DNA from 3 places in the Lentzea sp. NPDC006480 genome. Region 2 is predicted to be linked to each of the others. Evidence: riboswitches for the same ligand, from Rfam matches in the RefSeq annotation. Region 2 holds a riboswitch; each other region holds the start of a gene.
The links. A riboswitch is a leader RNA that binds a small molecule or an ion and turns the genes downstream of it on or off. The one in region 2 is predicted to bind glycine.
Positions count from the first base shown of each region.

Region 1: it holds a riboswitch for glycine, as region 2 does, so the genes downstream of both, gcvP (aminomethyl-transferring glycine dehydrogenase) here and gcvT (glycine cleavage system aminomethyltransferase GcvT) in region 2, are expected to answer to the same signal.
Region 3: it holds a riboswitch for glycine, as region 2 does, so the genes downstream of both, gcvH (glycine cleavage system protein GcvH) here and gcvT (glycine cleavage system aminomethyltransferase GcvT) in region 2, are expected to answer to the same signal.

Region 1 covers NZ_JBEXPJ010000120.1:12,877-18,294, forward strand. Annotated here, with positions in the region: gene gcvP (aminomethyl-transferring glycine dehydrogenase) at 1-2,498, opposite strand, end outside; glycine riboswitch at 2,663-2,758, opposite strand; gene ABZX92_RS33495 (MerR family transcriptional regulator) at 2,906-3,472, opposite strand; gene ABZX92_RS33500 (bifunctional nuclease family protein) at 3,779-4,252, opposite strand; gene ABZX92_RS33505 (MerR family transcriptional regulator) at 4,404-4,958, opposite strand; gene garA (glycogen accumulation regulator GarA) at 4,992-5,418, opposite strand, start outside.
Region 2 covers NZ_JBEXPJ010000013.1:23,900-29,317, forward strand. Annotated here, with positions in the region: gene ABZX92_RS07850 (CaiB/BaiF CoA-transferase family protein) at 1-840, shown strand, start outside; gene ABZX92_RS07855 (hypothetical protein) at 1,160-1,357, shown strand; gene ABZX92_RS07860 (hypothetical protein) at 1,522-2,016, shown strand; gene ABZX92_RS07865 (hypothetical protein) at 2,167-2,550, shown strand; gene ABZX92_RS07870 (DUF3817 domain-containing protein) at 2,565-2,867, shown strand; glycine riboswitch at 2,913-3,003, shown strand; glycine riboswitch at 3,004-3,095, shown strand; gene gcvT (glycine cleavage system aminomethyltransferase GcvT) at 3,192-4,286, shown strand; gene glyA (serine hydroxymethyltransferase) at 4,300-5,418, shown strand, end outside.
Region 3 covers NZ_JBEXPJ010000010.1:70,978-76,395, forward strand. Annotated here, with positions in the region: gene ABZX92_RS06635 (cytochrome P450) at 1-127, opposite strand, end outside; gene ABZX92_RS06640 (L-serine ammonia-lyase) at 201-1,565, opposite strand; gene gcvH (glycine cleavage system protein GcvH) at 1,597-1,977, opposite strand; glycine riboswitch at 2,040-2,132, opposite strand; gene ABZX92_RS06650 (alpha-L-fucosidase) at 2,297-4,540, shown strand; gene ald (alanine dehydrogenase) at 4,643-5,418, shown strand, end outside.

The DNA.
Region 1 (5,418 bases), on a different contig from region 2:
ACCGTCACGCCGGTCGCCTTGGTGATCGGGCGCAGGTCGAGAATGCACTCGTGGGCCACGAAGCCGCCCTCACCCGTGTAGAGCACCGGGTAGTGCTCGTCCAGGCGCCGGGCGACGTAGTTCGCGGCGGCCACGGCGGTCAGGGTCGCGCGGCGCAGGCCGTCGCCGCCCATCATCCGCACGTACGCCCACGAGATCGGCAGGATCGACGCGGAACCCCACGGGGCGGCGGAGATCGGACCGACACCCGTGGCGGGACCGGCGGTCGGCTGCAGCGGGTGGTTCGGCAGGAACGGCGCGAGGTGCGAGCGCACACCGATCGGGCCGACACCGGGGCCACCGCCACCGTGCGGGATGCAGAACGTCTTGTGCAGGTTCAGGTGCGAGACGTCCGAACCGAACTTGCCGTAGCGCGCCAGGCCGATGAGCGCGTTGAGGTTCGCGCCGTCGACGTACACCTGGCCGCCCGCGTCGTGCACCAGGCCGCAGACCTCGCGGACCGTGTCCTCGTACACGCCGTGCGTCGACGGGTAGGTGATCATGATCGCGGCGAGGTCGTCGGAGTGCTCCGCGACGGTCTCGCGCAGGTGACCCATGTCGATGTTGCCCTTGTCGTCGCACTTCACGACGACGACCCGCATGCCGGCCATGACGGCGGACGCGGCGTTGGTGCCGTGCGCGGACGACGGGATCAGGCAGACGTCACGCGCCGCCTCGTCGCGCGAACGGTGGTACGCGCGGATCGCGAGCAGACCGGCGAACTCACCCTGCGAACCGGCGTTGGGCTGCAACGACACCGCGTCGTAGCCGGTGACCTCGGCGAGCCACGCCTCCAGGTCGGAGACGATCTTCAGCAGCCCCTTGGCGTCCTCGACCGGCGCGAACGGGTGCAGCGTCGAGAACTCCGGCCACGTGATGGACTCCATCTCCGCGGTGGCGTTCAGCTTCATCGTGCAGGAGCCGAGCGGGATCATGCTGCGGTCGAGCGCGACGTCCTTGTCCGACAACGCCCGCAGGTACCGCAGCAGCGCGGTCTCGGAGCGGTGCGCGTGGAAGACCGGGTGGGTCAGGTAGTCGGACGTGCGGCGCAGGTCAGCCGGGATGCCGTCCGCGGTGTCGGCGTCGATGGCGTCCACATCGGACCCCGTCACACCGAACGCTTCCCACACCGCGACGAGGTGCGCACGCGTCGTCTTCTCGTCGCAAGCGATTGCCACGACGTCGGCGTCGACCTGACGCAGGTTGATGCCGAACGAACGCGCCTTCTCGACGACCTCAGCCGCGCGACCCTCGACCCGAACCTGCACGGTGTCGAAGAACTCGCCGTGCACGACGTCCAGACCGGCCTCGCACAGGCCCGTGGCGAGCACGGTGGCGAAGCGGTGCACGCGGGTCGCGATCGCCCGCAGGCCCTCAGGACCGTGGTAGACCGCGTACATCGAGGCGATCACGGCGAGCAACACCTGCGCGGTGCAGATGTTCGACGTGGCCTTCTCGCGGCGGATGTGCTGCTCACGGGTCTGCAGCGCGAGGCGGTAAGCGAGCGAACCGTCGGAGTCGACCGAGACACCGACCAGACGGCCGGGCAGCTGACGCTCCAAACCGGACCGGACGGCCATGTACCCGGCGTGCGGGCCACCGAAGCCGATCGGCACACCGAAGCGCTGCGTGGTGCCGACGACGACGTCCGCACCGATCTCGCCCGGCGCGCGCAGCAGCGTCAGCGCCAGCAGGTCCGCGACGACGACGGCCTGCGCACCGGCGTTGTGGATCTCCTCGATCAGGTCCTTCTGGTCACGCACCACACCGGACGCGCCGGGGTACGACAGCAGCACGCCGAAGAAGTCGCCGCCCAGGCCGAGGCCCTCGATGCCCTGCGACAGGTCCGCGACGACGATCTCGATGCCCAGCGGCTCGGCGCGCGTCTCGATCACGGCCAGCGTCTGCGGCAGCGTGTCGGCGTCGACGACGAACTTGTTCGACTTCGAGCGGCCGCCGCGGCGCACCAGCGTCATCGCCTCGGCGGCGGCGGTCGACTCGTCCAGCATGGACGCGTTCGCGACCGGCAGGCCGGTCAGGTCGCCGACCATGGTCTGGAAGTTCAGCAGCGCCTCGAGGCGGCCCTGCGAGATCTCCGGCTGGTACGGCGTGTAGGCCGTGTACCAGGCCGGGCTTTCGAGAACGTTGCGCAGGATCACGCCCGGCGTGACGGTGTCGTAGTAGCCGAGGCCGATCATCTGCGTCATCGGGCGGTTCTGCGACGCGAGCTCACGCAGCTCGGCGAGCGCCTCGGTCTCCGTCGCCGGAGCGGGCAGGTCGAGCACGAGGTCGCGCTCGTGAATGGACGAAGGCACCGCGTGCTGCGCCAGCTCCTCCAGCGATCCGACGCCGATGACGTCGAGGATGCGCGCGAGTTCGGCCGGGCGCGGACCGACGTGGCGGTCGGCGAACGGGGTGCCGTGCTCGAGAGCGGCGAGCGGAATGCGGTCCTGCGTCATCAAACGCCTCCGGGGGCTGCGGGCACACGTGTCCTGGTGCCCTCCCCGCTCTGTCCGTACCCCGAAGGGCGCCTGAGAGGTTCACCCCGGCCGTGACCGGGACTTTCACCGTCGGCGGGATCCCTCCCGAAAATCGGGCGGAGGGCTCCACTTTCCAGAGGCGTCTAGCTCACGCGGTCCTGGGTGCCTGAGAGGTTCCCGGGGAGGAACTTGCTCCTTCGGCGCCGGGGGTGAAACCCGGTCTCTCCCGCCTGAGTTCAGCGACTACCCGCGAAGAATACCCGCAGGCTGCCCAGGTAGTCGTCAGGGACGCGACGAACGTCTCAGCAACGACCCTCGTTGAGTACGCGGGGAGCTTTCGTACTCTCCTGCAGTACGCGGGGGCCCCGCGTACCAGCCGGGCAGGGTCAGCCCGTCGCGCGTTCCCGGCGTCGGCGAGCCAGCTCGTCCTCGGTCATGGGAGCGATCTCGACGCCGTCCGCACGTTCGGCCGGGAACTCGTGGATCGTCCCGGAAATCTCCCGCATGGCACCGGAAACCGCGATGCCGAACACGCCCTGACCGCCTTGCAGCAGGTCCACGACCTCTTCCGGCGAGGTGCACTCGTAGACGGTCGTCCCGTCCGAGAAGAGCGTGATCTTCGCCAGGTCCTGCACGCCGCGACGGCGCAGGTGGTCGACCGCGACCCGGATGTTCTGCAACGAGACACCGGTGTCCAGCAACCGCTTCACGACCTTCAGAACCAGGATGTCCTTGAAGGAGTACAACCGCTGACTGCCGGACCCGTGGGCCATCCGCACCGTCGGCGCGACGAGCCCGGTCCTGGCCCAGTAGTCGAGCTGCCGGTACGTGATGCCCGCGATCTGACACGCCGCGGGACCCCGGTAGCCGACGAGTTCGTCCGGCAGCGAGGAGTCCGGGAACAGCTCACCCTGCTGCCCGGATTCGGCCCGCACGGGCGCTTCCTCGACCACGCCTGCCTCCCCTCGGAACGACCACGAAACTCATGGCCGTCAAGCCGCTGCGTCAGCTCGCGCGAACCAGCGACGTCCACTCGAGTTCGACGGTAAGACCGGCCAGAGGGCTGGTCAACGCGACGCGCGGGGAGTGTCGACCCTCAACCTCAGGTAGAGAGTGACAACGTCACCCGAACCAGGAGGTTCAGGTGACGTTTAGTGATCGTTTAGCGCGCAAATCAAGCGGAAAGTAGCCCAATTGAGCGACAGGCCCCGGAGGTACGGTGGTTCCAAACGAGACAGACAGCGACGCCCGAGCAAAACTCAGGTGTCTGCGCCTCGGAAGTCCTCAGGGGAGACCGAGTCGAGGAACTCGCGGAACTTCTCGACCTCGTCCTCCTGCTCGTCCGGGATGATCAGGCCGGCCTCGGCCAGCACCGACTCCTCGGCGTGGATCGGCACCCCGACGCGCAACGCCAGCGCCACCGAGTCCGAGGGCCGCGCGGAGACCCGCACGTCGCCGTCGAACACGAGCTCGGCGAAGAAGGTGCCCTCCTGCAGGTCGGTGATCCGCACCTGTTCGAGGTTGCGTCCCAGCGCTCCGATGACGTCCTTCAGCAGGTCGTGTGTGAGAGGCCGGGCCGGGCGGACGCCCTGTTGCTCGAGCGCGATGGCCGTGGCTTCGACGGAGCCGATCCAGATCGGCAGGTACCGCTCGCCCTCGGTTTCGCGCAGAAGAAGGATCGGCTGGTTCTGGGGCAGCTCCACCCGCACGCCGACGACACGCATCTCGCTCATCGGGCCTCGCCTCCCTCTATGTCGTTCGGGAGTACCCGGATTCACACCCGAGCATCCCCCGGCGTACCTGTTCGACGCTACCCGCCAAGCGGGCCGTGTGCTCAATTGTTGCGGGCAGATCGTGATCAAGACTGCACTCGAACCTGACAGATCAGGACTGCCGCAAGCCCGCTCTTACCAACAACGTGTGCAACGAGGTGAACAGGTCAGCCAATTCCCGGACCGTCTCGGGATCTGAGAAGGACTTCAGCACAACGACCTCGTGGTCCGCCGCAGCGCGAACCGCGCGCAGGTGTTCGCGCTCGACGCCGAGTCCGGTCATAGTCCGGATCGTGCGGAGCGCGGTGATGTCGTCGACGGTGAACCGGCCGCCGGGGCCGGCGCGCAGCAGGCCGTCGCGTTCCAGCTGGGACAGCTGTTCGGCGCTGATTCCGGTCTGCGCCAGCAGTTCGACCCGCGACAACGACGAGGAGTCCACAGGGGTGGCGTCGAGTTGTTCGCGGATCACCTTGAGCGGCAGGTATCTGTCGCGTTGTGCGGACAGCACGAAGCGCAGCCTCTCGACGTCCGCCACGGAGAACTGGCGGTAACCGGAAGCTGTGCGAGCCGGGCGGACCAGCCCCTCCGCTTCCAGGAAGCGGATCTTGGAGATGGACACCTCGGGGAACTCGGGGCGGAGCTGCGAGAGCACCGCCCCGATGCTCAGTCCCCCACGTTGTGGCCGCCCGGCCGTCACGCGTCAGGCTCCCGCGGAGCCAGGACCCGTCAGGAAGACGAGGCGGAACTTGCCGATCTGGACCTCGTCGCCGTTCGCGAGGACGGCCTGGTCGACCGGCTCGCGGTTGACGTAGGTGCCGTTGAGGCTGCCGACGTCGATGACGACGAACTCGCCGCTCTCCCGGCGGAACTCGGCGTGGCGGCGCGAGACCGTCACGTCGTCCAGGAAGATGTCGCTGTCGGGGTGGCGCCCTGCGCTCGTCGTGTCGCGGTCCAGCAGGAACCGGGACCCGGCGTTCGGGCCGCGCTTCACCACGAGCAGCGCGGAACCGGCGGGAAGTGCGTCAACACCGGCAACTGCCGGCTCCTGGGCGGGCGCCTCGGCGCCGCCCTCCATCTCCTGGAGGAAGTCCGCCCGGAAGACGGAGGTCCGCTCCGGGGACTGCTCC
Region 2 (5,418 bases):
CCGGCGCAGTGCCTCGCCCGCAACCCGCGCCTTATATATGGGCGCATGACCGGCTGGGGCCAGGACGGGCCCCTGTCGGACCGGGCCGGGCACGACATCAACTACATTGCCGTCGCGGGTGCGCTGGAGCCGCTCGGACGGGCCGGCGGGCCGCCGTCGTTCCCGATCAACCTGCTCGGCGACTTCGGCGGGGGAGGGCTGCTGCTGGCCGTCGGCGTGCTCGCCGCGCTGTACGAACGGGAGCGCTCCGGACGTGGCCAGGTTGTGGATGCCGCGATGGTCGACGGGGCGGCGTTGCTGACGACGTTCCTGCACGGGATGCGCAGCGCCGGGATGTGGCAGGGCGGGCGCGGCGAGAACATGCTCGACGGCGGCATCCCGTTCTACGACGTCTACGAGGCCGCGGACGGGAGGTACGTGGCCATCGGCGCACTGGAGGAGAAGTTCTACGCCGACCTCGTGCGCGTGCTGGGCCTGGAGGACGCACCGACGCGCAACGACCCGGCGAACTGGCCTGAGCTGCGGGAACGCATCGCGGCGGCGGTGAAGACGCGGACGCGGGACGAGTGGGCTGACCTCGCGCGGGACACCGATGCGTGCCTGGCGCCGGTGCTGACTCCGGCCGAGGCGACCCGGCATCCGGTCAACGCGGCGAGGGCGACGTTCGTGGACGTCTCCGGGTCGCTGCACCCGGCGCCGGCTCCTCGGTTCGACCGGACTCCGACGTCGGTTCCGACCCCTCCGGTTTCGGCCGGGGTGAACACCGCGGAAGTGCTTGCCGACATGGGTGTGGCGGATGCCCAAATTATGGAACTGCGGCGGTCAGGAGTTATTGGATGAATGCTCGCGCGCGCATTAATAGAGACACGATGGGGTGACGGAGCGTGATGCCGACCGTTCGGCATCCGGGTGAGGCTCGGTTCAACAGTGTCTGGTCCAAGCTGTGGGATGCGAGGGAGCCCGTGTTCACCTCGTGCCCAGGACATCGGCGCTGTTGAGGACCCTCTTTAGCCGCCAATCGGGTGACATTCCCCGTCGCGCAGGCGTGCGTGGCTGGTGGATCCTGGGGACAGATCGGTGTGGTCGTTGTTCATCAGCCGGGTGAATGAGGGACCATGACGGGTGACACGGGCGGTCAGCCGCCTGACCTGTGAGCGACATGGACGGAGAGGTACCTGTGAACCTCAAGAAGGTGCTAGTGCTGGCGGGCGTCGCGCTGGTGCTGTTCCTCCTGATCACCCAGCCCGAGCAGTCCGCTGCCGCGGTCCAGCAGGTTCTGGGCTGGCTGCGTCAGGGCGCGGAGTCGATCATCACCTTCATCAGGAGCCTCTTCGGGACAGCGACCCCCACCCGGTAGTGACTCTCGGTGAGACACGACCGTTCGGGTTGAGCCGGATGGGTGGAATGCGGCCAATCACGCACTGGTAACGGGTGTTCTGGGGATTCAGGGTCTGGCGATTGTCAGACCTACCGAATACCTTCCGCTGCAATGGCCGATCCCCGACCGACGAGGAGGCACATATGGTCGAGGACTCCGGGGTCCACGAGCTGTTGCAGCAGTGGGCGGCTGAACGGTCTGATGACGCAGAGATGCAGGAGGTGAACCGGATCAAGAACGCGTGGCTCGCTGAGGCACCCCCCTCGGCGCCAGGCATCCCCGTGCAGCGGGGAGGCAGGGGCGGGTCGTCGCGTGGCTTGGTCAAGGTCGACTCGGCGGATCCGGCCTACGTGGCCGCGATGCGCAAGCGGGCGCCGGAGGCACCCGAGGCGTTGCTCGCTGCCGCAGCGAGCTACTGGCAGCTGGTTGGCGATGTCGCCGAGGCCGAGCAGTGGTGGGACGCGGGCATCAGCCCGTTGGACCAGCGCGCGCTCGACTACCGCGCGGCGGGCCTGACTCCTGCCGACCTCGGACGGCGCTTGGGTCCGATGACGGTTCTCCAGCACCTTCGCCGCGGTTCTGCCGCAGCCTGGTGCGTCGCACGTCTGCAGAGGCAGCGCCGGGACGGTGTGGCGTAAGTAGTGGAACGGGCTGTCGGAGGCGGCAGCCCTGTACCCACTCACAAGCGGGCTCGCGGAGTGCGCTCGCCAAAGCTTCTTCGTTCTGTGCTTTCTCCGGGGGCGGCCCCCGGACCCCCTGAAAGACCTGTTCCAAGTAGTGTGGAGGCCGTGCGCGGCCTCCTTACTCCCCAGCGAGTGTTGATCGGGTTTGCCTGTCTGGTGGCCCTGATCGCCTGTTGCGGGCTCGCGTACTGGCAGTGGCAGCGCTTCGAGTCCGCCAGCGGCACGTTCCAGAACCTCGGTTACGTGCTCCAGTGGCCGCTCTTCGGCCTCTTCCCGGCTTTCATGGTGTGGCGCTTCCGCCGCTTGGCGCGCCGGCATCGTGACGAGCCTCTCTCCGCACCGGAGCCGGTTGCACCCACCGCGAAGCCGGTGACTACCGTTGACGCCGTCAAACCCGCGCCTGTCGAGCACTTCGACGATCCGGAAGACGCGGAGCTCGCGGCCTACAACCGCATGCTCGCGGACCTCAACGCGCGGGACGGTCGTTGAGCGAAGGCGGGCAGATGAAGGGTGCGTTGACCCGGTTCCGGGTCATGGCTTACGTGGTCGGTGTCTTCCTGCTGCTGCTGTGCGTGGCCATGGTGCTCAAGTACGCCGCGGACATGGGCCAGTTCATGAAGATCGTCGGCCCGATCCACGGCTTCCTCTACGCCATCTACCTGGTGATTTCGGTCGACCTGGCGCTGAAGCTGCGCTGGTCGATCAAGGGCACCGCTCTCGTGCTGCTCGCCGGGACGATTCCGTTCCTGTCGTTCTGGGCCGAGCGCAAGGTGGTCGAGAAGACTGCGCTGGGCGTGCCGCTGTGACGTTTGGCCTGCTAGCGTCTGGGGCTACCAACTGAACACGGCCGTCGATGTCGCGCGGGAGAGCTCACTTGAGTGTGGGCGCCGAAGGAGCAACTCCTCCCCGGAATCTCTCAGGTACAGGTACCGCACGACGAAGGCAACTCTGAAAAGCAGGCGGTTTCGCCTCGCCCACGGTGCAAGTCGCGCTCTGCGCGGCGAAGCTCTCAGGCTCATGACAGAGGGGGAGGCTCGCTCTAGTGAGGAGTCTCCGATGGACCGTGTCATTCTTCTGTTGCCTCAGCCGGCCCCCTCCGGCTCTTCGGCGCACCCTGGAGGAGCGTTCTGATGTCCCGCCTCACGCCTCTGAACGCCGAGCACGAGCAGCTCGGCGCGATGTTCACCGACTTCGCGGGCTGGCGGATGCCGCTGCGCTACTCGTCCGAGCTGGCCGAGCACCACGCGGTGCGCACCAGCGCGGGCCTCTTCGACCTCACGCACATGGGTGAGATCGTGCTGACCGGACCGCAGGCGGGCGAGGCGCTCGACTACGCGCTGGTCGGCCACATCTCCGCGCTGGCGGTCGGCAAGGCTCGCTACACGATGATCACGCAGGCCGACGGCGGCGTGATCGATGACCTGATCGTGTACAGGTTGGGCGACGAGGAGTTCATGGTCGTCGCCAACGCCTCGAACGCTCAGGTCGTCGCGGATGGTCTCGTCGAGCGCGCCGCCGGGTTCGACACCGTCGTAACGGACTCCTCGACCGAGTACGCGCTGATCGCGATCCAGGGCCCGAAGTCGGTCGAGATCCTCTCCGGACTCACCGACACCGACCTGTCGACGGTGAAGTACTACGCGTCCTACCCGTCCACGGTGGCCGGTGTCGACGCGCTGCTGGCGCGCACCGGGTACACGGGCGAGGAGGGCTTCGAGCTGTTCCTCGCGCCCGCCGACGCTCCTGCCGTGTGGGCGGCGTTGCTCTCCGCGGGTGAGGCGCACGAGCTCAAGCCGTGCGGTCTCGGCTGCCGCGACACGTTGCGTCTCGAAGCCGGAATGCCCTTGTACGGCAACGAACTCACGACCTCTCTCACGCCGTACCACGCGAACCTCGGCCGGGTCGTGAAGCTCGACAAGCCGGGCGACTTCGTGGGCCGCGACGCCTTGACGAAGGTCTCGGAGTCCGGTGTGGACTCGGTCCTGGTCGGACTGAAGACCCCCGAGCGCCGCGCCCCGCGGCACGGCTACGCGGTGCTGAACGGCGAGGAGGTCGTCGGCGAGGTCACCTCGGGTGCCCTGTCGCCGACGCTCGGCTACTCGGTCGCGATGGCCTACGTGTCGAAGGCGAGTGCCGAGCCCGGCACCCAACTGCTGGTGGACGTCCGCGGCAAGAAGCAGCCGGTCGAGGTCGTCGCACTTCCGTTCTACAAGCGCGCCAAGTAGGGAGATCTTCCAGATGTCCGACCAGTTCAACGCCTCCCTCGCGGAGTACGACCCCGAGGTCGCCGAGGCCGTTGCCGCCGAGCTGGCGCGCCAGCAGGGCACCCTCGAGATGATCGCCTCGGAGAACTTCACGCCCGTCTCGGTGCTGCAGGCGCAGGGTTCGGTGCTGACGAACAAGTACGCCGAGGGCTACCCCGGCCGCCGCTACTACGGCGGCTGTGAGCACGTCGACGTCGTCGAGCGCCTGGCCATCGAGCGCATCAAGTCCTTGTTCGGCGCCGGTTTCGCCAACGTCCAGCCGCACTCGGGCGCCCAGGCCAACGCCGCCGCGATGTTCGCGCTGCTGCAGCCGGGCGACACGATCCTCGGGCTGGACCTCGCGCACGGCGGTCACCTGACGCACGGCATGCGCATCAACTTCTCCGGCAAGCTCTACAACGTCGTGCCGTACCACGTCGCCGACTCCGATGGCCGCGTCGACATGGCCGAGGTCGAGCGGCTGGCTCAGGAGCACCGGCCGAAGCTGATCGTCGCCGGCTGGTCCGCATACCCCCGCCAGCTGGACTTCGCCGAGTTCCGCCGGATCGCGGACTCGGTCGAGGCCTACCTGATGGTCGACATGGCGCACTTCGCCGGCCTCGTCGCCGCCGGTCTGCACCCGTCGCCGGTGCCGCACGCGCACGTCACGACGACCACGACGCACAAGACCCTGGGCGGGCCTCGCGGTGGCGTGATCCTGTCGAACGAGGCGGACATCGCCAAGAAGATCAACTCCGCGGTCTTCCCGGGCCAGCAGGGTGGTCCGCTGGAGCACGTGATCGCGGCCAAGGCCGTGGCGTTCAAGCACGCCGCCTCGCCGGAGTTCGCCGACCGCCAGCGCCGCACGCTGGAAGGCTCGAAGATCCTGGCCGAGCGGCTGTCCCAGCCGGACGTCGCGGCCGCGGGCGTGAAGGTGCTGACCGGCGGCACGGACGTTCACCTGGTCCTCGTCGACCTGGTGAACTCCGAGCTCGACGGCAAGCAGGCCGAGGACGTGCTGCACCAGATCGGCATCACGGTCAACCGCAACGCCGTCCCGAACGACCCGCGCCCGCCGATGGTCACCTCGGGCCTGCGCATCGGCACGCCGGCG
Region 3 (5,418 bases), on a different contig from region 2:
ACCGGCTGACGACCCAGTATCCGTGCTGCTCGCTGAAGAACACCGGTTCGGACGCTCTCAGGTGCACGAACAGCGGGTACGGGTTCGCGATGTGCTGCGAGTCGAGAGGCTCGTAGGCGGTGGCCACAAATCACGAGTGTGACAGCGGGCGCGCGTCTCGAAAGTCCACATCGGTCAATTGAGACGCGCGCCCGCGCAGGTCAGCACTCGATGACGTTCACCGCGAGGCCGCCGCGCGCGGTCTCCTTGTACTTCACCGACATGTCCTTGCCGGTGTCGCGCATGGTCTTGATGACCTTGTCGAGCGATACGAAGTGCGAGCCGTCGCCGCGCAACGCCATGCGCACCGCGGTGATCGCCTTGATCGACGCGACGGCGTTGCGCTCGATGCACGGGATCTGCACCAGGCCGCCGATCGGGTCGCAGGTGAGGCCGAGGTTGTGCTCCATGGCGATCTCGGCGGCGTTCTCGACCTGTTCCGGGGTGCCGCCGAGGACTTCGGCCAGACCACCGGCTGCCATCGAGCACGCCGAGCCGACCTCGCCCTGGCAGCCGACCTCGGCGCCGGAGATCGAGGCGTTCTCCTTGAACAGCACGCCGATCGCGGCCGCCGTGAGCAGGAACCTGACCACGCCGTCGTCGTTCGCACCCGGCACGAACTTCGTGTAGTAGTGCAGCACCGCCGGGACGATGCCCGCCGCGCCGTTGGTCGGCGCGGTGACGACCCGGCCGCCCGCCGCGTTCTCCTCGTTGACCGCCAACGCGAAGAGCGTCACCCAGTCCATGACCCGCAGCGGGTCGGTGACGAAGTGCTCGCTCTCCAGCCGCTTGCGCATCTCGGCGGCGCGGCGGCGGACTTTCAGACCGCCTGGCAGGACGCCGTGCTCGGTGCAGCCGCGCTCGACGCACTCCTGCATCACGTGCCAGATGTGCAGAAGTCCTTGGCGGATCTCCTCTTCGCTGCGCCACGACTGCTCGTTGGCCATCATGATCTCGCTGATGGACAAGCCGGTTTCGCGGCACCGGGCGAGCAGTTCGTCGCCGGTCAGGAACGGGTGCGCCAGCGGGGTGGTGTCCGGCTTGATCCGGTCGGTACCGCTCGCGTTCTCGTCGACGACGAACCCGCCGCCGATCGAGTAGTAGACGGCGTGCTCGACGGACTCGCCACCCCGGTACGCCTCGAAGCTCATCCCGTTGGGGTGCAACGGAAGCGACTTGCGGCGGTGCATGACGAGATCGCGGTCGTGCACGAAGCCGATCTCGTGCGCGCCGCCGAGCTTCAGGCGTCCGGAGGTGACGATCTCCTCGACGCGGGCGGCCGCGATCGTGGGGTCGACTTCCTCGGGGTGGTTGCCTTCGAGACCGAGGAACACGGCCTTAGGGCTGCCGTGACCGTGCCCGGTCGCGCCGAGCGAGCCGAACAGCTCGACGTGCACGCGGTCCACTTCGGACACCCGTGCCCCGAGCTTCTCGACGAACATCGCCGCCGCGCGCATCGGGCCGACCGTGTGGGAGCTGGACGGCCCGATACCGACGGAGAAAAGGTCGAAAACGCTGATCGCCACTGATCAGTCCTTCGTGGTGGGGTTCTGCACGTCAGTCCTTGGTGAGCTCGGCGTACTTGGCCGCCGTGAGCAGGTTCTCCGCCGACTCCACGCGCACCTTGAACAGCCAGCCGGCGCCGTACGGGTCGTTGTTGATGACAGCCGGGTCGTCGACGACCGCGCTGTTGACCTCGATCACCTCGCCGGTCACCGGGGAGAACAGGTCGCTGACGGACTTGGTGCTCTCGAGCTCGCCGCAGACGGCGTTCGAGACGACCTTGGCCCCGAGCTCGGGCAGCTGAACGAAGACGATGTCGCCGAGGGCGTCCGCGGCGTACTCGGTGATTCCGCAGGTCAGCGGGTCCTGGGTACCCGGCGTCCAGTCGACCCACTCGTGCTCGACGGTGTAGAGCAGGTTCTCGGGGAACTCCACGGCGACTCCTCTGGCTGTGACGGCTCGGTCAGGTGACTACCCCCTCCGCCGTGCAGAGTTGCCTACCCCGAGCGGTCTTGCTGCCTGAGAGTGTGCGGGAGCTTGCCCCTTCGGCGCCTCGGCTGCTTCGTCGAGGTCTCTCCCACTCGGGTTTCGGTGCCGCCCTGGTTGGACCAAAGGGCACCACGGCCGATGTTCAGTTTTGAGTCCTTCGAGACCAGGCGAACGCTATGTGCGTCCCCCGCCAAGTGTCAACGCGAGATGGTTGACATCGGGGAGAGCGCTGCCATGGTGAGGAGAGGCAGACATCGGAGGTCTCATGAGGAAAGCGTTCATCGCCGCGCTGCTCGCCTCGCTGGTCATTACCCCCGTCCCCGCCGCATCGGCCGCGGAGGCACCAGCTCCGATCACAGTTCCCATCAGCCAGTACTTCGACAACGACGGCATCGACACCGCGTCGGACCGGACCGGCAACTTCGACGGTTCCGGTTACGCGTTCCCGGCGGAAGGACTGCCGTCCGGGCAGGTCACGGCGGATGGCGTGCCGTACCTGTTCCCGGGAAATTCACAGGCCAAGAACAACAACGTGGTCGCTCTGGGGCAGCGGATCGACCTGCCGCGCGGGCGCTACCTGACCCTGCACTTCCTCGTGGCGTCGTCGTACGGGGCAGCCGGTGGGACCGCCACCGTGCACTACGCGGACGGATCGACCACGACAGGTGCCATGAGCGGACCGGACTGGTACGCGGGCAGTGGTCCGATCTCCGCGCCGTTCCGCTACTCGCCCGGCGGCACCGACCAGCACGCCGTGTCGATCGGGACCTCGCAGGTGTGGGCGGATCCCCAGAAGGAGGCCGTCGGCGTGACGCTGCCGGTCACGAACCCGGCAGTCGAGGGCAAGTCCTCGCTGCACGTGTTCGCGCTCTCGGTGCAACCGGTCGGCAAGGGCTCGGTGATCGCGGTCCGCGGTGCGCGCAGCACGACCAAGCTGCCGCGCCTTGGCGGGCAGACGATCGAGGCCACCGTGGTGAACCTCGGTGACCAGTGGCTGTCGAACGTCTCGGTGCGGGCCGAGGGGCTCGGTCTCGTGACGCTCGCACCGGCGTCGGTGAAGCGGCTCGCGCCCGGTGAGGAAGCTCGGGTGCGGATCGGCATCCACGCGTACCGCACCGGCACGTTCGACGGTCGCGTCATCGCTTCGTCGGCGAAGGCTTCGGCGTCGCAGGACGCCCGGTTCACCCTCGGTGTGGCGGACTACCAGGCGACGGACGCGTCGTTGGCCGCGCACGAGTCGCCGTACTGGTTCGACGACGCCAAGTTCGGGATCTTCATCCACTGGGGGCTCTACTCGGTGCCCGCCTGGTCGCCGCCGGGTGAGCAGTACGCCGAGTGGTACTGGCAGTGGATGCAGGACCCTGCGAACGCCGTCAACCCGTACCACGCGGCGACCTACGGGAAGGACTTCTCGTACGACCAGTTCATCCAGCAGTTCACGGCCTCGAAGTTCGATCCGCGCGAGTGGGTTCGGCTGTTCGAGGAGTCGGGCGCGAAGTACTACGTGCTGACTTCCAAGCACCACGAGGGTTTCGCGTTGTGGGACTCGAAGGTGTCCGGCCGGGACTCCGTCGACCTGGGACCGAAGCGCGACCTGGTGAAGGAGCTGTTCGAGGCGTCGCGGAAGTACACGCCAGGACTGAAGAACGGGCTCTACTTCTCGATGCCGGAGTGGTTCAACCCGGACAGTCCGTGGAGCGGGCACGGTCCGAAGAACCCCTGGACCGGAGCTGATGAGCCCTACACCGGCTATCAGGCCGGGCGGGACTTCGTGAAGGACTACCAGGCGCCGCAGATGAGCGAGCTGGTCAACGGGTACGACCCCGACGTCATCTGGTGCGACATCGGCGGCGCGAACGACTCGCGGCGGGTCATGGCCGACTACTTCAACAAGGCCAAGAACCGGGCCGTCCCCAAGGACGTCACGGTCGACGACCGGTGCGGCATCCCGACCCACGACTACACGACGCCCGAGTACGCGACGTACCCGAACACCGTGGTGAAGAAGTGGGAGGCCTCGCGCGGCCTCGACCCGCGGTCGTACGGCTGGAACCGGGCGACACCGGACTCGATGTACATGACCGCGGACGAGGTGATCGACACGCTGGTCGACACGACGTCCAAGAACGGCAACTTCCTGCTGGACATCGGCCCGCGCGCGGACGGTTCGATCCCCGAGATCATGCAGCAGCGGCTGCGCGAGACGGGTGCCTGGCTGCGCACGAACGGCGAGTCGATCTACGGCACGACGTACTGGTCGCGGATGGCCCAGCAGGGTCCGCTGCGGTTCACGGTGAAGCCGAACGAGGCGTTCTACATCACCTCGCTGGTCCAGCCGGGGGCACAGCTCGTGGTCGACGTTCCAGTGCCGCTCAAGGACTCGGACAAGATCACCTTGCTGGGACATGACAGGCCCCTGAAATGGACCCGATCGGGTGGAAAACTGGTGGTAGACGTGCCTCAGGGCGTCGGCCAGCACGCATGGGTCTTCAAAGTGGCTTTGTCCTAGCAGAACAACCAGCCAGTGACCGGATAGTGCGATCCGCACGGTGACATGACCTTCCGGGTGCCCCACATTGTGAGATGTCGGCCACCGAACGGAGGAGTCATCGTGCGGATCGCTGTTCCCCGCGAGATCAAGAACCACGAGTACCGCGTCGCTCTCACCCCTGCCGGTGCGCACGAACTGACGAGCCGCGGCCACGACGTCTTCGTCGAGCAGGGCGCCGGTCTCGGTTCCGCCATCACGGACGAGGAGTACCTCGCCGCGGGCGCCAAGATCCTCGCTTCCGCCGACGACGTGTGGGCCGAGGGCGACCTGGTCCTCAAGGTCAAGGAGCCGATCGCCGAGGAGTACCCCCGTCTCCGCGCCGGCCAGACCCTCTTCACCTACCTGCACCTCGCCGCCGACAAGCCGCTGACCGAGGCCCTGCTGGCCTCCGGCACCACGGCCATCGCCTACGAGACCGTGCAGCTGCCGAACCGCTCGCTGCCGCTGCTCGCCCCGATGTCCGAGGTCGCGGGCCGGCTGGCCCCGCAGGTCGGCGCGTTCGCGTTGATGAAGCCCTCCGGCGGCCGCGGCGTGCTGCCCGGCGGCGTCCCCGGTGTCGCCCCGGCCCGCGTGGTCGTGATCGGCGGCGGCGTGGCCGGCGTCAACGCCGCCACCATCGCCGTCGGCATGGGCGCGGACGTGCAGATCCTCGACACCAACGTCGACCGCCTGCGCCAGATCGACGCCCAGTTCCAGGGCCGGCTGCGCACCCTGGCCTCCAACTCGTTCGCGATCGAGCAGGCCGTCCGCGAGGCCGACCTGGTCATCGGCGCCGTCCTGGTGCCGGGCGCCGCGGCCCCGAAGCTCGTCTCGAACGCGCTGGTCGCCGACATGAA